DNA from 4 places in the Lysinibacillus sp. FSL R5-0849 genome. Region 1 is predicted to be linked to each of the others. Evidence: riboswitches for the same ligand, from Rfam matches in the RefSeq annotation. Region 1 holds a riboswitch; each other region holds the start of a gene.
What was found. A riboswitch is a leader RNA that binds a small molecule or an ion and turns the genes downstream of it on or off. The one in region 1 is predicted to bind cobalamin.
Positions count from the first base shown of each region.

Region 2: it holds a riboswitch for cobalamin, as region 1 does, so the genes downstream of both, MKY80_RS20525 (iron chelate uptake ABC transporter family permease subunit) here and MKY80_RS10520 (hypothetical protein) in region 1, are expected to answer to the same signal.
Region 3: it holds a riboswitch for cobalamin, as region 1 does, so the genes downstream of both, MKY80_RS06290 (glutaredoxin) here and MKY80_RS10520 (hypothetical protein) in region 1, are expected to answer to the same signal.
Region 4: it holds a riboswitch for cobalamin, as region 1 does, so the genes downstream of both, mmgD (citrate synthase) here and MKY80_RS10520 (hypothetical protein) in region 1, are expected to answer to the same signal.

Region 1 is NZ_CP152004.1:2,140,983-2,146,394, reverse strand. It holds gene MKY80_RS10525 (TetM/TetW/TetO/TetS family tetracycline resistance ribosomal protection protein) at 1-1,544, shown strand, start outside; gene MKY80_RS10520 (hypothetical protein) at 1,650-2,408, opposite strand; cobalamin riboswitch at 2,641-2,825, opposite strand; gene MKY80_RS10515 (hypothetical protein) at 3,055-3,288, opposite strand; gene MKY80_RS10510 (hypothetical protein) at 3,652-4,059, shown strand; gene MKY80_RS10505 (PH domain-containing protein) at 4,205-4,588, opposite strand; gene MKY80_RS10500 (hypothetical protein) at 4,689-5,021, shown strand; gene MKY80_RS10495 (dipeptide/oligopeptide/nickel ABC transporter ATP-binding protein) at 5,121-5,412, opposite strand, start outside.
Region 2 is NZ_CP152004.1:4,140,963-4,146,374, forward strand. It holds gene MKY80_RS20495 (endonuclease Q family protein) at 1-180, opposite strand, end outside; gene MKY80_RS20500 (hypothetical protein) at 250-420, opposite strand; gene MKY80_RS20505 (TetR family transcriptional regulator) at 562-1,143, shown strand; gene MKY80_RS20510 (SMR family transporter) at 1,215-1,568, shown strand; gene MKY80_RS20515 (SMR family transporter) at 1,568-1,882, shown strand; gene MKY80_RS20520 (ABC transporter ATP-binding protein) at 1,960-2,751, opposite strand; gene MKY80_RS20525 (iron chelate uptake ABC transporter family permease subunit) at 2,757-3,803, opposite strand; cobalamin riboswitch at 3,998-4,189, opposite strand; gene MKY80_RS20530 (biotin transporter BioY) at 4,344-4,940, shown strand; gene MKY80_RS20535 (YdhK family protein) at 5,057-5,412, shown strand, end outside.
Region 3 is NZ_CP152004.1:1,330,464-1,335,875, reverse strand. It holds gene nrdF (class 1b ribonucleoside-diphosphate reductase subunit beta) at 1-673, opposite strand, end outside; gene nrdE (class 1b ribonucleoside-diphosphate reductase subunit alpha) at 661-2,754, opposite strand; gene nrdI (class Ib ribonucleoside-diphosphate reductase assembly flavoprotein NrdI) at 2,751-3,110, opposite strand; gene MKY80_RS06290 (glutaredoxin) at 3,107-3,331, opposite strand; cobalamin riboswitch at 3,448-3,628, opposite strand; gene MKY80_RS06285 (NAD(P)/FAD-dependent oxidoreductase) at 4,251-5,156, opposite strand.
Region 4 is NZ_CP152004.1:2,416,587-2,421,998, reverse strand. It holds gene MKY80_RS11815 (ABC transporter permease subunit) at 1-127, shown strand, start outside; gene MKY80_RS11810 (ABC transporter ATP-binding protein) at 138-911, shown strand; gene MKY80_RS11805 (dipeptide/oligopeptide/nickel ABC transporter ATP-binding protein) at 914-1,729, shown strand; gene MKY80_RS11800 (NUDIX hydrolase) at 1,777-2,262, opposite strand; cobalamin riboswitch at 2,494-2,689, shown strand; gene mmgD (citrate synthase) at 2,879-4,000, shown strand; gene MKY80_RS11790 (bifunctional 2-methylcitrate dehydratase/aconitate hydratase) at 4,099-5,412, shown strand, end outside.

The sequences.
Region 1 (5,412 bases):
GAGCAGATGTAAGGGCTGTGATGACCCAGCTCCATAAAGATTTCTCGGAACATGTATTATTCGTCGATGAACCACTTCAGGAGAATTATGTTTCCAGCACAATCATGGAATGGCTGGCGGAGCGTGATGAAAAGCTCCTGGATGCCTTTTTGAATGAAGCATTGGAGCATGGCCTGTGTATGAAGCACCTACAATCGATGATTAAAAATGAATCCGCCTTCCCCTGCTTTACTGGTTCGGCATTAAAAGATGAAGGCATTCAAGAATTGATTGCTCAACTTCCACTCATAACGGGTACTCACTTCGAGCCGGAAGCACCGTTTCAAGGAGAGGTCTTTAAAATACGACATGATGGCCATCAGCGTTTAACATTCATCAAGGCTTTAACAGGCAAATTACATGTTCGAGATGAATTTACGTTTGGAGACCTTACAGAGAAAGTAACAGAAATTCGTCTTTATAACGGCAGCCGTTTTGAAACTGTTCAGCATGTTGAGGCTGGTGAAATCTTCGCTGTTAAAGGGCTCAGCCAGGCACACATTGGCGATCGCATTGGCAGTAACACGCTATCACAGCCCTATGAGCTTGTCCCTACATTACAGGCAAAAGTTCAATATGAGGGTGAGCAACATATTAAAGAAGTATTAAAGATTTTCCGTCTACTAGAGGCCGAGGAGCCATCATTGCGTGTCGTATGGCAGGAAAAGTTTCAGGAAATCCATGTGCATATAATGGGTGTCATTCAGTTAGAGGTACTGATAGAAGTATTATTGAAGCGCTTTACATTAAACATCTCTTTTGGAGAGCCGCAAATATTATATTTGGAAACAATTGCGACAACCGTTACAGGCTACGGACATTTTGAACCACTTAAGCATTATGCAGAAATTCATTTATTAATGCAGCCAAATGAACGTGGGACTGGCATTACCTTTAGCAATGCCTGCCATGCAGATGATTTATCAGTGGGCAACCAGCGCCTCGTAGAGAAGCATTTGTTTGAACGTGATCATCATGGCTTACTCACAGGCTACGCAGTAACAGATATTCATTTTACGCTTTTAACGGGACGTGGACATAATGAACATACGTCTGGCGGTGATTTCCGAGAAGCCACTTTCCGAGCACTGCGCCAAGGACTGGAACAAGCACAGAACGTCCTGCTTGAGCCGTATTATCGCTTTAAAATGAAGGCTTCCAATGACTTTATTGGCCGTATGATGACCGACATTCAACAGGCTGCTGGCACCTTCGACGACCCTGTACTCACTGAAACAGACGTTGTATTAACAGGACGTGCACCAGTAGCGACCTTCATGAGCTATAGCACGATTTTTGCCGCCTATACAAATGGGAAAGGTGCGCTTACCCTCCAATTTGATGGCTATGATGTGTGTCATCATGCAGAAGAAGTAATATCTCAAATAGGCTATGATAAAAATGCCGACCCTGAATACAGTTCTTCCAGCATTTTTTGTTCAAAAGGTAAAGGCTATTCTGTCCCTTGGCAAGAGGCGCAAGCAGCCATGCATTGTCAGAGCTAAGTTCATGTACTAGCATGGCAAATCTGTTGAACTAGTACTTCAGATGAAGGTAGAATATCCCTACAAAAAATAAAGCAAGCCCTCCGCTTCATGGAGGGCTTGCTTTTATATGGCACCAACAGCTTTCTTTGAAGGCTTGTGCACCGGATAGGCAGGTTCAACCACCACATAACCTTGCGTATTCGTGAAGTCGATAACTACTTTTCCAGGCTGACTTTTTAATATTTGTAGTTGATCAATTAATGTTAATAATAGCTCGTGGCCGTTCCCACGTGGATGCCAATTAAAGTGATAATCATTTAATTCCTGAACGGCTTGAAGAAACTGCGTGTATTCCTGCTGTGCAAATGCAATTAGTTTATCCTGATGAGGAATTTGCTCTAAATCGTTCATATACGTTTCATAAAAACGTATGACAATCGAGCATAGTAAATCATTGACACGTGCAGCGCTTAACACTGGATTGGGCTCCTGTGAAAGACGGTCAAGATTAGGCTTTGCTCGTGTTGAATCAATGCGTGTAATTAAGTGGTACTGCTCCCCATTCACCTCATAAACAATAGGGTTGGTTGGCATATACATCATAAAGCTATTCGTCTTCGTTTTCAGTTGATCCGTTAAATTCGCCTGAGCAAAAAGATGGCCTTCTACCTCCCCATTTTGTATCCAAATAATGTCTTTATTATATAAGATTTGCTCAAAAAAACGATTGTTGCGAATCAGTCTCGTTGCTAATAATTGATCAATTAGTGATTCGACCACCATTCTTGTTTTCGCTTTCTTAGCAATTTCTGTCCGTGACTGCTTACAAATCGTCATATCTACAAAAGGCGTTTCCTGTGTTGTCGTTGCATGAATATTCATCCTATGTGCATCCCCTTTGCGTACATATTTTCAAAACAAAAAGGACTTCCTACTATGTTTGAGGAAATCCTTCGCTTTAATGTGCTTCATCACACAATGCCAAACAAACCCTAAGTAAATGTGAAGGAGTTCTAAAATGAACCCTTTCATGAACTTTGGGCGTATGACGTACTGTGACGAACAGAGCATTCTGTTTTGTCAACATGCCACCTCCTATTCCTCGTAGGTTTATGGTGTGTACTCGTAACTAGGCAGGTATCCTGACTCATGGTCATCGCCACTTTTCCCCTTCCCATCATTTGACAGTGGTTGCTGAAAAGTCGCTCACATTTACAGTTGCGGGACAGTGTCGGATTCACACCGACTTCCCTTTTAAGCAAATTGCACGCAATTTACACCTATTACTACACGCTATTCAGTTGTGGAGGAATGCTGTGTTCTATACATTCCTTACAGACTATTAAAATCAATTGTAAGGTAGTCTATTTCCGATGTCAAATAACATAAAATATTCCAGTTTCTTTATTATTATCTTACGATATTTCAGAATATTCAAACTAATAACTAACTTCACTTAGAAGACTCTAAACAATTATCTACCCGATTGACTGATTCTCCCTACGTATGACAGTGTTGAGTGATGTAACTACAGAGTAATAATTTCACCAGAGTATTGTCTTAATTGTTCAATGGCTAATGTTACGGCTACTTCCTCAGTTTCAATCAAACTCAATCCTATTTTAATAGGACTCCAAAATTCATATCCGCAGTCTTCTTGCCACATATATACTTCTGTTGTAAAAAGACCATCTCTCCGTTTTATAATTTGAACTTTATATTGATTACTTGGAGACATTATTTCCTTTAGCATCTGTTCCATTGTTTCACCATCTTTACAAATATTAATGTGTATATTATAACTATTGTTCTTCAAAAAGAAAAAAAGTTGTGCGTAAGGCCAGAGCAGCATAAAGCACCGATCAGCATAGAGAACTTTTGGGTCACGAACTTTCAACGCAAAAAATCGATCAAGTTTATTTGCTCACTTCTTTCGCTCGCTAAAGTTGCGAGAGAGATTTCAATTAGCGCTTCGATTTCTTTGTAGCTTTGCTTTCTAATAACTACATTGTGTGATTGACTTTCTTCTTAAATAAACTGTTTCAAAAAATTATTTCTACTAGTAAGTAATTAAAAATAATTGTAGAATAATAGCCTATATGTTATTCAAAAGGAGAAATATATTTTGTTAGACATCATCTTCCCACTAATTGGGCTACTCATTTGCACATCTCTCCTAATCTTTTTTATAAAGAATAAACGTAGTCACAAGGATTTTTATGGGGTTATAATTACTGCGTCTTTTTTCAGCGTCCTATGTTTGTTTCTTGTTGTATGGTCAATCGAAGATTTTATTGCTATTCAAACTAAAAATTTTCAAATAGTTACTGGTAAATGTACCGTAAGAAAGTTTGAATCAAACGGAAGAACCGCAATCCACGAACTACTTGTAGACATTAACGGCGAACTTGATTTCACTGGAGATTTTGATAAATTTAGTGATGTTAGACAAGGAACCTACGACTGTACTGTAAAATATATCGAGAAATCTCGCACCTTGTATGACATTCATCCCCTTTCTACTAATGAATAGTTTAATGCCAAATATAAGTAATACGAAAGTTACCATATACTTTTAACTACACCTAACACTATGATTTGTCCTCTAATCACAACAAAAAAAGCCTCGCATATATGCGGGCTTTGGATGTGTTTTGCTTTTGTTTCTATAGGTACCATTAATTCGAGCCTAAAACATACTGCGCTAAAACACTTTGCACTTTATAAATATTGGTCGCCTTATTGAAGTTTTTTTGGATGGGTAATGAACTGCCTGATACCCATATTTTTAGCTCAGCATCTAAATCAAATGTACCAGCCGTTTCTACTGAAAAATGGACAATATTTTTATAGGGAATGGAATGGTATTCCGTTTTCTTGCCAGTCACTCCTTGCTTATCAATGAGGATTAATCGTTTATTCGTAAAAATAAATATGTCTCTAATAATTTTATAGGCATTTTTAATGGTTTCGTTTGGAATTAGTAAATCATTGACCTCCTCCTGTAATTTTTCAAAATTCACCTCGCTTGCATTGCCGATTAATCCATCAAATAAACCCATGCTTTATCCCCTTTCAGCTTTTGTTTGTTTACTATATTATGATGAAAACTGGGCTACGACCCTCGTTTTTGTAATATTTATTCTATAAGGAGGAGGCTCATTGCGAACACACCTATTCATTGTCATGTCCCTATTAGCCATTGTTGTTTTAGGCTGTACGAATGAAGAGCTTGCAGTTGAGAAATTGGCTAAGATCAGCATTTCTAACAGCGTTATATTTGGCTCTGTGCATACTGATTTTATAAAAGGATATGAGGATGAGGATTCTCTCAACCTATTCCATAAAGGAATGACGACAGCAGTGATAAATGAGGGAACTGTCAATATGGCTGCCCCACAATTTGACGTACAAGTAGTGGATACGGTTGGAAACCAATATAGCTTTCATCTTTGGTACATGGATGAACGTAAGGGATACCCATACAATCTATAGCCCCTCTGAGGATTTGACCGCCCCACTCAGATCATTGAAAGAAGAATAAAAAACACTTTCCATTCAGATAAGGAAAGTGTTTTTCGGTTTATTTTCATGTTATTCGTTTTCTAAGGCTTGGAAGAGCATTTGCGCATACTTGTCTGTAAAAGCAAAGCCACCTTCGCATTTACGGCTCTCATCAACAATTTCACCCGATTTCATCACGTAAATGCGATTACACAAATAAGAAACTGCCTTTAAATCATGCGAGATAAATAAAATCGCCATGTTTTTTTCTTTATTTAAAGTCACTAATAAATCGATTATCTCTCGTTGAATCAAGCGGTCTAAGCTCGAAACGATTTCATCACATACTAATAGTTGAGGTTCGACTAAAATCGATCTTAGT
Region 2 (5,412 bases), 2.0 Mb from region 1:
TTCCTCTATAACCTCAGGCGAATGACAATCAATAATACCAATGATGTCCAGTCCTTTTCTTGCACTAGCAGTCTCTAATATGCGCGCTAATGTCAACGTTTTACTACCAGTAATTTTCACAGCACGTCCTTTAGCTGTGCGGCCAATATGAATATGTAAATCAGCATAAAACTCTTTCATGTTCATTCACTCCTTAAACGCTACTTAAAATGAAAATACCTTACATGACTGCAAGGCATTTCACATTTATTATGATGGATGATTATTGGTTGTGCTATTATTTTCCTCATAAGCCCCAGAGCTATTTGGTGGCATAGATGATGAATCATAGGCAACTAATGTGACACCCATTTTTTTCTCCAGTTCATTAATTTTCGCAAGTTGCTGTGAATCTAATTGTGCAAATTTAATGTTTTCCATTGTCATCAATCCTTTCAAACATAAAGTTCCCTGAAGTTAAAACAACTATACTCGCCGAAAATGACTGACTATCAGTCATTTTTCGTTGACATTCATTTTTCTCTCCTGTAACATACTAATAAGTAAGGCAAAGTGAGGGATATCATGTCAAAGGAAGAAAAAATTATTCAAGCAGCCATTGAAGTATTTCGAGAAAAAGGTATTGAAAAAACAAAGGTTTCAGATATCGTAAAGACAGCTGGTATTGCACAAGGAACATTTTATCTTTATTTCCCATCGCGTCTTTCGGTTATGCCCGCTATTGCCAAAAATATGGTAGAGCGCATTATGGCTACTGTCGAAGAAGGTGTTTCAGATCATAAACCCTTTGAACAGCAGCTTGAAGAAGTGGTAGAGATGATTTTCTTAATTACGAAAGAATATGGAGATATTGTCGCACTTATTTATGCGGGTATTGCACAAACTGAGCATTTGAAAGAGTGGGAAAACATCTATTCACCCTACTATGCTTGGATGAGTCATTTTTTATTAACGGCTCAGCGACAAGGAATCATCCGAGATTCCATTAATCCATCGCGATCAGCCAAGCTTATCATTGGTCTAATCGAATCTGCTGCCGAACAAATTTATTTGTTTGACGATAGCAAGGATGAAACCATGCAGCAGCTTAAGCTTGAGCTTCTAGACTTTTTATATCACGCACTTGGCCTACGCCACGCATAAGTGGCGTTCTCTTTTATCTCAAAAATGACTGAATGTCAGTCATAAAATTCTACTACGGAAGGAATTTATTTATGCAAAAAGAATGGATGTATGTTGGACTAACAAGTTTATTTGAATTGTTTTGGATATTCGGTTTTAACGTAGCAAATACATGGTGGCATTGGATCATTATTGTATCTATTATCGCTGTTGATTTTCACTTCTTATCGAAGGCTTGTGAAAAACTCCCTACGGGTACTGTCTACGCAATTTTCGCTGGAGCAGGTGCAATTGGTACTACATTAATGGATATTTTTATTTTCAATGGTGATTTTAATGCAATTAAAGGGATATTCATGGTTATTTTAGTATTGGGCGTTATTGGCCTAAAATTGGCGGATAATCCATCGAAGGATACTAGTACGACAAAAGGAGTGGATGCATAATGGGCTGGGTATTCGTTATATTAGCAGCAGTGGCGGAAATAGTCGGTGTCATTGGTTTACGCTTTTATAGTCAACATAAAACCGTACGAAATTTATTATTATACGTCGGAGGCTTTGGTTTATCCTTTGCACTTTTATATGCTTCCTTCAACTATTTACAACTAAGCATCGCCTATGTTGTTTGGGTTGGTATTGGAACTGTAGGTGCCGTGCTGGTCAATATTATGTTCTTTGGGGAATCTAAAAACCTTGCACGAATCATCAGCATCATTGCGATTATCATTGGAGTTGCAGGTTTAAAAGCGGTATCTTAATAGTAGATGACAAAGGGCGCCCTCTTATATGAAGGAGCGCCCTTTTTTATTAGATGGTGTTGAATGATCGTGGCAAACTAAATAGGGTTGCCCCCTCTTGCGAATTGTTCAGGGACATATGTAAGATACGGCTTACCCGTCAGTGAATGTGTTTGAATATCAGCAAATACTCCAAATACTTCTCGCAACAATGATGGTGTAAGTACTTCTTCTGGTGTACCATGGCAAACAATGCGTCCGCGCTGTAAAACATAAATTTGGTCACAGTACATAGCAGCGATATTCAAGTCATGGAGAGCGGCTACTACTGTTAGATGCAAAGTTTGAATTAAGTCCATCAGTTGAAGTTGATGTTGAATATCTAAATGATTTGTTGGTTCATCTAATATAAGGACCTGTGCTTGCTGAGCGAGTGCTCTTGCCACCATAACACGCTTCTTCTCCCCACCGGAAAGTGAGCTAAAGCTTCGTTTCGCTAGGTGCAATATGCCCGTTTGCTTCAAAGCATCTTTTACAATTTGAAAATCTTGCTCCTGATCAAGCTCTAATAGCTTTTTATGTGGAGTCCTTCCCATACTGACTAAATCATGAACAGTAAAGTCAAATAATACGGGTGTTTCTTGACTAACAACGGCTAAATTTTTAGCAATGGCTTTACTAGATTGCTTTAAAATATCTTGTTCATTTAACAAGACTGTCCCACTTTCTGGCTTTAGGAGACGATACATATTTTTAAGCAATGTCGACTTCCCACTACCATTGGGGCCAATTAACCCGACAAATTGCTTTTCCTTTATTTTTACACTTACCTCATGAAGTATTCGCTGATCGTAAATGGAGAATGATACTTGTTTTGCTTCTAATGTCATGGAAGTTAATCTCCTTCACCGAAAGAATAATTATTACGACGGAGTAACCAAATGAAAAACGGCCCCCCACAAAAGGCTGTAATAATACCGATTGGCATTTCCTGTGGAGCAATAATAATTCGAGCTAATGCATCTGCCCAAACTAAGAAAATCCCTCCCAATAAAGCACTGACTGGTATTACATATTTATAGTTAGAACCGACAATTAATCGTACTATATGCGGAATGATTAATCCCACAAATCCGATAGAACCGCTCACTGCTACAAGTACCCCCGTTAAAAGTGAGACAAGTAAAATGAGCTGTATGCGAAATTGTTGAAGATTCACTCCTAACGTTACCGCCGCCTCTTCCCCAAGTAATAGCAAATTTAAATTTCGATAGAATAGCCATAAAAGCCCGAACACAATGAAAAAGATGGAGGCGGGAATAATAATATTATTCCATTTTGCTCCAGCTAAGCTGCCTAACATCCAAAACATAACGGACTTTAAAGCTCCCTCTTGCTTCGACATCATTAATATAAAATTAGAAATGGCCGTTAATATAAAGGAAACCGCCATCCCTGCCAATAGCAAGCGAAAAATCGAGACACGGCCACCTACGCGCGATAAGAAAAACACTAACCCAATTGCGAGCAAAGACCCTATAAAGGCTGATACAGAAAGTGCGTAGATACCTAAAAATGAAAAAGCACCTAAAATAATTACTGAAGTTGCTCCAACTGCTGCTCCTGAAGAAATTCCTAAAATATATGGGTCTGCAATGGAATTTCGTACAAGTGCTTGAATCGCTGCCCCTGCAATGGCTAAACCCGCTCCTACAATAGCGGCAAGGATGACACGGGGTACTCTTATTTGCCAAATAATGATTTCCTGTGAGCGACTCCAATCTTGCTCTATTGAGTGTTGTATAAAGGGTAATTTCGAAAGAATTACTTTCCATACATATAATGGCGTCACCGAAACAGATCCAACCATTACAGCAAGTGTCATGGATACGATTAATACTAAAAGAAGCACTAAAGAAAATAACATAAATTTTTTATTCATTCATTAAACTCCTACTAAGATGATGAATGAAGCAATTAAATATACGTTCGCATAATGTAGGTCAGATGATCTTACTTCAGTTGGCACTCAATAAAAAAAGGCATTTCATGCAAAAATACGCACAAAAATACCCTCGAATAAACAAAGTCAGAAAATCCAGCTATTGTCCGTAATTGCTTGCATCCTCGTGGGCATTACAGGTATTACTTATTGGCAGGTCTCCTGACTTCGATTCATCATCCTATAAATAGCCTTCCCATTTTTAACAGTGGCAAATAAACATGATAGGACTCCTCGTTACAGTTGCGGGACAGCGTCGGACTTCCACCGACTTCCCTTTTAAGCGACATTGTTTAAAATGTCACACCAATAGTATGTAAAGTTAAAAAATTATGACGATTCTATCATACATTTTTATAGATAGTTAGTCTACAAGGAATTTCCAACACACTTAAGTTAACCTACACTTATAATTAAGTTGACACATTTGTTTTAGTTTTTTACACTAACGATAAATACTTTGAAATTAGAGGTGAAGTCATGTCAACAGTATCAGAACAAAGTCATCCAAAATTAAAGACGGTAGATATTGCCTATATCGGAATATTTTCTACCCTCATGATGATCGGTGCCAATATAACTTCCTTTGTGCCCTTTATGACAGTGGGAGGAGTGCCGATTACTCTACAAACCTTTTTTGCCATTTTAGCCGGACTTATTTTGGGTAGTAGGAAGGGAGCGCTTGCCTGCACAGTCTATATGTGTATTGGATTAGCAGGAGCACCTGTCTTTGCTCGCTTTGGTGGAGGGTTCAGTCAACTATTAAGCCCTACATTTGGATTTATTATCACTTTTATTTTAGCAGCATATGTTGCCGGTTTAATGGTAGAACGAAGTGGTACAAAGAAAAGCTATATACTAGCCGCATTCATCGCAACTGCTATCAATTATTTAGTTGGTACAAACTGGATGTTTATTGCGTATAAACTATGGGCCAGTGCGCCAGAGGATTTTTCCTATAGATTAGCATGGCTCTGGATGATTCCCCCACTCCCAAAAGATATTATCTTAGCTATTTTCGCTGGTATTTTAGCGTACCGACTACAAAAAACATTGAAAATCATGCCCATTCAATAGCGCTTCCATCCACTTCTTTAGTCAATAGACTAAAGAAGTTTTTTGTAATAATGAATGTCCATCATTTCTGCATATTTGTTTGTTACAGTAAGGGCAAATAGAAAGGAGGATCTCATATGACATTCAAGCGAAGATGGTCAGGTGGACTATTATCAGCAGTTGCTATACTTACTTTATCCGCTTGCTCTGAAGATAAAACAGAGCCTTCATCAACTTCAGATACTACTCCTGAGACTGAGCAACAAACAGAAATGGATCACTCCACAATGAATCATTCTAGCTCAGCAGAAGTGCCGGCTACATTAAGAAAAGCTGAAGATCCAGCATTTCCGGTTGGAAGTACCGCTATGATGACAGATGGGCATATGGAGGGGATGAAGGGTGCCGAAGCGACGATTGTTGGTGCCTATAAAACTACAGCCTATATCATTTCTTATGATCCAACATCAGGTGGCAAACGTGTAGAGAATCA
Region 3 (5,412 bases), 810 kb from region 1:
ATAATTGTAAGGATTCTTGTTTTTCTTTAGAAAATTGCTTATATAGATTTTGAGCAAAAAACCCTACCGCTACGCCATGAATGGACTCGTCGCGCAAAATGAGAGAAATAATTTCAGCACTGTTTCTTAAAAAACCTTGTCCACCTAAGTATAATGGGTAGAAAAATCCAGAATAGAAAAGGAAAGATTCAAGCATAACGGATGAAAACATCGCTTTCCATAAGCTCTCAGAGTCCCCTTCTTCTATACTATTATAAATATCCGCAATCTTATTTGCCTTATATTGTAAATATTCATTTTTCTTTACCCATTCAAAGAGCTCGTCTATCTCCTCGTTTGTACAAAGCGTTGTAAATATATAAGAATATGATTTAGCATGTATTGCCTCAAATGCATCAAAAACGGTTAATACAGCCTTTTCCTGTAAATCGTCTGTATAAGCAGCAACACGATTCATCCCTATATTCGTCTGAACGGTATCAAGCAAAGTTAGTCCTGCAAACACTTTTTTATATGTGTCCTGATGCTCAAAACTTTTCCACTGTTTAATATCTTTACTCACAGCAATTTCTTCAGGAAACCAAATTTGCTTCCATTGCTGGTCCCAGAAAATTTGGGCAAGTTCACTTGTTGCCTTATTCCAGTTGACTGCCTCATACACTATATTTGACATGCTACACACTCCTCTAAGCTTTGTAATCGTTGACGAACATAGTAAACGGACTTAATCCCTTTAACCCATGCATAAATGTATACTTTAGCTAGTTGTTCTGTTGTCCAATTGTCAGTGACATAAAGAGTCATTGAAATACCTTGGTCAACGTGTTTTTGAGAAGCTGCGTATAAATCAATTAAATCATAAGGATCAACATCATAGGCCTCTACATATAAATGACTGTTTTCGTTTGTTAAATGTGGCATTGGATAAATCGTGCGACTATCTGCATAATCACGGACCTCTACACGCTCTGTACAAGGAGAGATGGATGCCGTACAGCTACGAATATACGAAATACTGCCGGTTGGTGCTATCGCTAAACGATAGGAATGAAATAGACCATATTCCATAACATCTTCCTTTAATAATTCCCACATTTTATTAGTGATAATTGGAATGTTGCCAAGTGCTTTTAACACAGCAGATGATAGCTCTTCTTCATTCTTATTTACATATTGATCAAAATAGCTACCGGAAGCATAATCGCTATCTTCAAATCGGTAGAACGTTTCTGCTTTTTCTTTAGCCATTTCCATCGATGATTTAAGAGAATAATAGTTCATTGCTTCCATAAAACGGTCCATGAAATCAATAGAATCTTTCGAGCCATACATAATGCCCTCCGTAACAAGATGTCCATGGAGATTCATACAACCTAGCCCTACTGAGTGCATTAATCGATTCGCTTTTGCCACCGATGGGACATTTTTGATGTATGTCATTTGTGACACATTTGTTAATAAGTGCATAGCTGTATCGATTAATGTTTCAAAATCATTTACTTTACTCGCTGCATGAATATCAATTGACCCTAAATTACACGACACATCTAACCCATATTCGTTTGGTTGATCTTGATCTGTAATGACACTAGTTTCTTGAACTTGCAAGATTTCAGTACATAGGTTTGACATTTTTACACGACCGATATTTTTTAGTGGATGTACTTCATTGACATTATCATCAAAAATTTCAAAAGGATAACCTGATTCAAATTGAGCTTTTTTCACCTCAGTATAGAGTCTACGCGCATTCAAACGTTTAATTTTACGGATTTTAGGATTATCAAGTAGTTCATAGTACATTTCTGAAATTGAAATTTCCGACATTCGTTTACCATATACTTTAAAAATATCATATGGACTAAATAACACTATATCTTTATCACGTTTCATCAGATCGAAGAAAATACTTGGAATAATAATTCCTGTTGATAGTGTTGCGAGGCGAATTTTATCATCAGCATTTGGTTTTTTTGATGAAATGAAATTCTCTATATCTGCATGGAAGATATTTAGGTAAACAACTCCTGAGCCATTTCGTTGACCGAGCTGATTAGAATAACTAAAAGAGTTTTCTAATAATTTTGCAACTGGTATAACACCACTTGCACGGTTTAGTATTTCTTTAATTGGATCACCTAAAGGACGTAAATCCGTTAAGTTGACCCCGACCCCTCCGCCTAGGCGTGATAGCTCTAAACAATAGCCAATATTTTCAGCAATACTATTCATAGAGTCATCCATTGATAATTTAAAGCAGCTTACTAATTCACCACGGGCTTTTTTCCCACTATTTAATGCTGTAGGTGTTGCTGGCTGATAGGCTTCCATCATTGCTTCAACAGAACGTTTTGCTAGCACAGTATTCCCTTGTGCTAAGTACAGGGCAATAATGACAATACGGTCCTCATATTTTTCTAAGATTTCTTCACCATCACGACTTTTCATAGCATAGCTGTCATAAAATTTGCTTGCACTCATAAATGATGGGAAGCGGAAATTATAATCATATGCTTTTTTGTACAGCATCTTTATAAAATCCATCTCGTACATGTCGATAAAATCTTTCTCGTAGTAACCCTCATCCACTAAATAGCGGATTTTTTCCTCTATATCTATAAAATAACGTAAACGTACGTTGACATATTCTAAAAAGTAGCGGCGAGTAGCCTCACGGTCCTTTTCTAGCTCTAGTAGTCCCGTTGTACTATAACGATTCAGTACGTCATTATTAAGCTTTAAATAAGTTTTCATCCCATTACCCTCGTTTCATAAAACATTTGTATTGCTTCATAATCTGTTTGATTGCCACGCAAATCTAACTTCCTCACTAAGGGTACATGATAGGTAGTAGCAATTTTTTCCCCAGCAGCGCCAAAGACATGATGTCCGAAGTTACTATTGCCACTAGCAACTACTCCTTTACAAAAATCTCTATTTTTCTCTAAAAAACGTTGCACTTTTGCCGGAATGTCACCTAAGCCATCTGTATATGTAATTAAAAGATAAGGCTTATTCAAGCTTAATTCCTCAGAGAGTTCAATAGATTCTGCCCTTAATTTAGATACTACATTACGGACATTTCCTGTACGACTAGCGTAAACGATCATAGTGTAATCATCTCAATACGAGAAACAATTTCCTGAACCTCACCTATAAATGTTTCATCTACCTCTAAAACAGGCACACTTAAAAAACCTGCATCTATAATTGTTTTTTTCGCTTGTTCATCGTGATCAATATTAACAATTTCAGCTTCAAGTCCTGCTCGTTGTAATTCGGATTTTACCCAAAGGCATTTTGGACAGATTGTTTTTGTATAAAGTTTCATAGTAATCCCTCTTTTCATAAAATAAAAAAGCTACCTCTTCTAGAGAGATAGCTTAAATGGAAACGTTAACATACTAAAAATACGGACGTTCCCATCTCTTAATCCCCGAAGAAATGATAAATTTGTTTTATATAGGCAGGTCTCCTGGCTTTGCTTCAATCTCTGATTTCCTTCCCATGCGAATGCACACAGTGGTTACAATCATCGTCAGCTTCACAGTTGCGGGGACAGCGTCGGAATAGTACCGAACTTCCCTATTAAACTACATATAGTAGTACCTACACAAAACGAACACAATATATTGTTTTTCGATAGTTTTAAGTGTACCATCCTTTATATAAAAAGTAAATCGAGAAATAAAAGTTCATCAATTTGAGACTAATCATATTTTCTGACATAACCTTGTAGAACGAACTAAAACATAATCATATAAAATATAACCATGTAGCGATAGCATTATTTTATTAAAAAATAGGAACAAAAATAATAGTCGCTTATTTACCTAAAAACGTAGCCACCCTAGTAATTTTATACATAAAAAAGGCATCTTCCTTTACAGTAAAGATGCAATTATGTCTAAAACTATGAGTATGATGTAAATCTCGCATCCTACTCTATACATCCTATCTTCGTAGATTTTTTATTGTACTAGTCTAAAGTAGGACTCCTCTCTTACGATGATGACACATTTTAGTAGTCGTCATAACATTACGAAGACTACTAAAATGTGCTCAACATACAGGTGAGAGGCAACCAACGGTTCTACACTTTTCAGCTAATTTACAATGAATATGTACCTTTTCTAGTTATTCTATATTTATTTATAGTATAACATATCCAAGTTCATTCTCCGCCAGCTTGACTAGTCATATTCAAAATAGCTGATGAATTTTATATGACTCATCAGCTAACCATAAATTTAAAATCTTTCTATTGTTATATCCATGTTTATGCTTGAAGCAGCCTTAAAGCCTTCCGCAGCTGCAATCATTAAAGAAGAGGGACCACCCTTTTCCGTTTCACCAGCAATATATATTCCAGCCGCAGTTGTTCGTCCAGCACCATCAGTCATAATTGTTCCGTTTTCATCAACTTGACAATTTAGCTGTTTAGCAAATTTATTGGGACGATAAAAACTTGGCACAACAAAACCACCCGCTCTTAAAATATTGTCACCTGTTTCTAATTCAACACTAGATAAGTTACCATCATCCCCATGTAAATCTTTAATAGTATTTGTATACGCCTTAATTTTCTTTTGTTCAAAATCATTTTGAATCTTCTTGGAAAGTTGATGACCATTCGTAAAAACAATTAAATCCTGTGACCAATTAAAAACCAATTTCGTCATATGACTAATATGCTCCTCGTTTTCTGCAATGATAGCCAATGGCTTGTCTCGCAGCTCCCAACCATCGCAATATGGACAGCTAAACAAACTTTTACCATAATATTGTCTGATTTGCGGGAGTGGAAATTCCTCTTGTATTCCAGTAGCTAACAGTATTTTTTCAGTTACATAAGTTTTATTTTCCGAAGTATTGACTAGAAATAAACCAGTTATATCATCTTTAATTATTTCTATGACGGTTTGATCCATCATTGTTATAGAAGGATAAGATTCTATATCTTTACTTGCGAGATTCTTAAATTCTTGTGGCTTTATCCCATCTCTTGTTAAAAAACCATGTGACTCCTGAGTTACACGATTCCGATTTGTTCCATTATCAACTAGTGCAACCTTTCTGCGCGCTCTTCCTAATGTTAAGGCAGCACTTAACCCAGCAGGGCCTCCACCTATAATCATACAATCGTATTGATTCATCATTATTTCCCTCCATATCACAATATATTACAGACCTTTAATATCTGTAATTAAGACAAAAGACATCGCTAATTATATGTATGATATCTTTTTCATTCCATTTGTTAAGCCAATTATATATGAGTCATTGATCTCAATAAAAAAAGATACAGTTTAGCTGGTTGGGTCTAATCACTCTATTAAGGACTTAACATATCTATAATATCTATTTAGTTTTTTCTCGTCAAATTTTTCGTTTTCATGCCTAAAATACCGA
Region 4 (5,412 bases), 280 kb from region 1:
GGTAAATGAAGGGAAGCAATATATCCGCCAACATCCTGAATTAATGCTATATCCTGGGCTTGCTATCGTCCTTGTTGTCCTAGTATGTAATGTTTTAGCAAGTAGTTTGAAGAAGCCTGATCAGTAAAGGGGTAGTTATGAAGAAAGTTTTAGAAGTGAAAGACTTATCGGTCAAAGTTGGAGAACAGAATATTTTATCCTCCATTCATTTAACAGCCTATCAAGGCCGAGTGTTAGGAATTATTGGGGAAAGCGGTAGTGGGAAAACGATGCTTTGCCAAGCTATCATGCAAGCCTTGCCGACTAGAGCACAGATCACCAAAGGGCAAATTTTCTACCATCAACAAGATTTATTGAAGGTAACTGCTGCTCAAATGAGAGCTTATCGTGGTAGACATCTTTCCATTATTATGCAAAATCCTTCGACTGCCTTTGACCGTGTTCAAACCATTGAAGGTCATTTTCGTGAATCATTAAAGGCTCATTTTGTTATAACTAAAAATGAAATAAGACAAATTGCTATTGAAAGCATGTCAAAAGTTAATTTACCTAATCCCGAGCGCCTTTTACACTATTATCCATTCCAATTAAGTGGGGGAATGCTACAGCGTGTAATGATTGCTTTGTCACTGGCAATTCAAGCCTCGGTATATATAGCTGATGAACCAACGACAGCTCTTGATACAGTCAATCAAAAGCAGGTATTGACCTTATTTGACCGTATTCGCTTGGAAACACAGGCAGCCATCCTTCTTGTGACACATGATTTAGGCGTTATTGCTGAACTTGCTGATGACGTGGCCGTGATGTATAAGGGGGAAATAATTGAACAAGCGAATGTCTATGATTTTTTTGATGCACCTCAGCATCCTTATACAAAAAAACTATTACAATCCCGAATTATGTTTTAGAGGTGAAAAAATTGAAGCTACTAGAAGTGAGAAATATTGAGAAGAACTATGCACATAGACCGTTCATATTCAAGCGAAGACAGGATGCTCCTGTATTACAGAAAGTATCATTTTCACTTCAGGAGGGGGAATGCTTAGGGATTGTTGGACAAAGTGGCTCAGGAAAAAGCACATTGGGCCGAATTATATTAGGAATGGAAAGGCCAACAGCCGGTGAGATTCTATTTCAAGGGGTTAATCTTTATGATGCCACTAGCCAACAGAAAAAAATGATACGGAGAGATTTACAAGCAGTCTTTCAAAATAGCTATCATTCATTAAATCCAAAGCAGACCATTTTTCAAATTTTAGAGGAACCGTACCTAAATTTCGAGCATTATAGCTCAGCTGAGAGACATTATAAGGTAAAGGAATTACTTGATCATGTAGAGTTAGACAAATCTATTACCGAAAAGTATCCCTCCCAGCTTAGCGGAGGACAACAACAGCGTGTTAACATTGCAAGAGCGCTTGCCTTACACCCAAAATTAATTGTTTTAGATGAAGCCATTAGTAGTTTAGATATGATTTTGCAAAAACATATCATTCAATTACTACAGACACTACAAAAGGATTTGCAACTTGCATACATTTTCATTTCTCATGACCTACAGGCTACACGCTTTATTTCAGATCGCATCCTTGTCATGCAAAATGGTCAGCTAGTAGAGGAAAGTATGAAAGGTGAACCATTTAAGCATTCCGCATCACTTGAGCTATACAACGCGATTTTACCCACTCACCCTCGCGAAAGAATTCACAAGAATACTTTAGAATGAACTGGAATGTCTTTGCGAAGAAAGTCCTTATTAAAATTCTTACATTGTTATTTGGAAAGCTTCGTAAAGGAGCTTTCGAACCCCCATATTTTACCCTCTAGGTTGTATAAGAGAGCGACCGTCCTCTGTTCCATATTATTCGGAAGTTCTTCCTTACTGAAATAAGTGAGGCTTAAGCTCTCACCATCTTTCATTTCCAATACACCCCTTACATGTTTAGCCCTATACAGGTGAATGACTGTATGGATTTCATCGCCATTCGGATAACAGTAGTAATAATCAGGTCCTGAAAAAACACCGATAAAATCAAACTCTGTAGCCACGAGTCCAGTTTCCTCATAAAGTTCACGAGCAGCAACCTGCTCTAATGTTTCGTTTATTTCCATTGAGCCGCCAGGTAATCCCCAATCCAACGTATCTGAACGATGTTGAAAGAGTATCTTCTTATCATCATTAACAACAAGAACTGTCGAACCGACGCTTATAATCGGTCTATTACCGATAAGCTTTCTTAATTCTGTTATATAGCCCATCCCGTCACTCCACGTTTCATCGTTATGCAAAATAATTCGCTTTTTTAAAGTAGACTTCATAAATATAGCTTCATTGGGATTGATTAACAATCTTTTTTTGAGCGAAATAATGCTTAAATATGCAGAATAGTTCGTCAAAAATGAAAAATAGCTTTTTATAATCAGTCTTTTCTGAATTTTACCTATATTGATTGTTTGGAAACCTCTATGTTAAGGTAAAAAGACAAATTGAATATGCTAAATTTTGGTGGTTCAAATGGGTTTGATTCCATTTGATTAAAAGGGAAGTTGGTGTGAGTCCAACACTGTCCCGCAACTGTATGTAGGAGTTCCATAACGTGGCCACTGTTTTGTTCATCAAAACGGGAAGGTGTTATAGGAATGTTGATGATAAGTCAGGAGACCTGCCGCTAAATAAGCATCAATTGACCTACGAGGATAGGGAGGTGTTAGCTACTGTATGGTGATTGTGAATGGATGTAAGTTCACTGTTTTTTGTTCTGTCATACTTTTGTAGATTAACAACTTCTAAAGGGGTAGAAGTTGTTTTTTTGTTGTTCTTTCGAGTTTGAATGGTAACGCTTACAAGAATGATTAAACAAAGGGGTTGTAATTCATGGAGTTAACGTATTCACCAGGTCTTGATGGAGTTATTGCTGCGGAAACAAAACTGTCTTTCTTAGACGTAGTAGGAAGCCAAATTGTTATACGGGGCTATGATTTGATTGAACTATCTCAGCGATATTCCTATTTAGATATTGTCCATTTATTATTGCACGGAAACCTACCAACTACTGAGCAACAAGCTGACTTACAAGATAAATTGAAAGAAAACTATCACGTTCCACAAGAGCTTTTTCAAATTTTCAACTTATTACCAAATGGGACACATGCTATGGACGGCCTTAGAACTGGAATTTCAGCGTTAGCAGGGTATGATCAGCACATCAATGATCGTTCGACTGAAAAGAATGTAACACGAGCATATCGACTTTTAGGCGGAATGCCCAATATCGTTGCGAATAGCTACCGTGTATTAAATGGTCAAGAGGTAGTAGAACCGGATAGTGAGCTTTCATATAGTGCTAATTTTTATTACATGATTACTGGAAGAAAACCAACACCATTAGAAGAGGAAATTTTTGACCAATCACTTGTTTTATATAGTGAACATGAAATGCCGAATTCGACCTTTGCTGCTCGTGTTATTGCCTCCACACAATCCGATCTGTATGGTGCTCTAACTGGTGCTGTCGCATCATTGAAAGGAAATTTGCATGGTGGGGCGAACGAGGCAGTCATGTATATGCTGCTTGAAGCTAAGACAGTGGAAGGCTTTGAAGCGATGCTGAAAAACAAGCTCAAAAATAAAGAGAAAATAATGGGCTTTGGCCATCGTGTCTATATGAAAAAAATGGACCCAAGAGCGCAGATCATGAAAGAAGCTTTGTATAAATTATGCTTGGAGCAAGGGGATGACCGCTTATATCACATGTGTGAAGCTGGTGAAAAAGTGATGGTGGAGGAAAAAGGCTTGTATCCAAATTTAGATTATTATGCTGCGCCAGTGTACTACATGCTGGGCTTACCAATTGAATTATATACGCCTATTTTCTTTGGCTCTCGAACGATTGGTTTATGTGCACATGTGATCGAACAACATGACAATAATCGATTATTTAGACCTCGTGTTCATTATATAGGCGAGCGTCATAACCTTGAAGAATTGTCGGTATAATCAAGTTTTAACAACTCGCCATAGAGCTGATGGACATTCTGACCAATGCCCATCAGCATACTAGTATATCAAATTCATACCTTGAAAGGAAGATATAGATGATTAAAACGAATGAAAAAACGATGACAGACCAGCTTCTTGTTGATATTGCGGATTACGTATTAAACACAAAGATTACGAGCGAAGAAGCTTACGAAACGGCTCGATATGTTTTATTGGATACGTTAGGTTGTGGCATTTTAGCTTTACAATATCCTGAATGTACAAAACTTCTGGGTCCTGTAGTACCAGGTACAGTCGTTCCAAATGGTACTCGTATTCCAGGAACATCCTATGTCCTTGATCCAGTTAAAGGTGCCTTTAATATCGGTTGTATGATCCGTTGGTTGGATTATAACGATACATGGTTGGCGGCAGAATGGGGGCATCCTTCTGATAATCTAGGTGGCATTTTAGCTGTAGCCGATTATTTGAGTCGTGTAGGTGTTGCAGAAGGGCAAGAGCCTCTCCAAATAAAAGACGTTTTAGAAATGATGATACAAGCTCATGAAATACAAGGAATACTTGCACTCGAAAATAGCTTAAATCGTGTTGGCTTAGATCACGTCTTATTTGTCAAAATAGCAACAACAGCTGTAGTAACAAAGGCTTTAGGTGGTACTCATCAAGAAATTGTCAATGCTTTATCAAATGCTTGGATTGATAATTCAAGTTTAAGAACCTATCGACATGCCCCTAATACGGGATCTAGAAAATCATGGGCTGCTGGTGACGCTACAAGCAGGGCGGTACAACTAGCAATGATGGCTGTGAAAGGGGAAATGGGCTATGCAACTGCATTATCTGCACCAGGCTGGGGATTCCAAGATGTGCTCTTTAATAAGCAAGAATTAAAGCTTGCGAGACCACTTGCATCTTATGTTATGGAAAATGTCCTCTTTAAAGTGTCTTACCCTGCAGAATTTCATGCTCAAACGGCTGCAGAATGTGCTGTTCATTTACATCCTGAAGTAAAGAATCGCCTAGCTGAAATTGACCGCATTAACATTACGACGCATGAATCAGCCATACGAATTATCGATAAAGAAGGGCCACTTCACAATCCTGCTGATCGTGATCACTGCCTTCAATATATTACAGCTATTGGTCTTATTTATGGTGACATTACAGCAGATCACTACGAAGATGAGGTGGCTGTAGACCCACGTATTGATGACTTGCGAAATAAAATGGTTGTCGTGGAAAAAAGCCAATATACAATCGACTATTTAGACCCTGATAAACGATCCATTGCGAATGCTGTTCAAGTTTATTACAAAGATGGTACATCATCCGAGCTAATTGAGTGTGAATATCCTTTAGGACATCGTTTCCGCCGTGAGGAAGCATTTCCTCAGATCATTGATAAATTC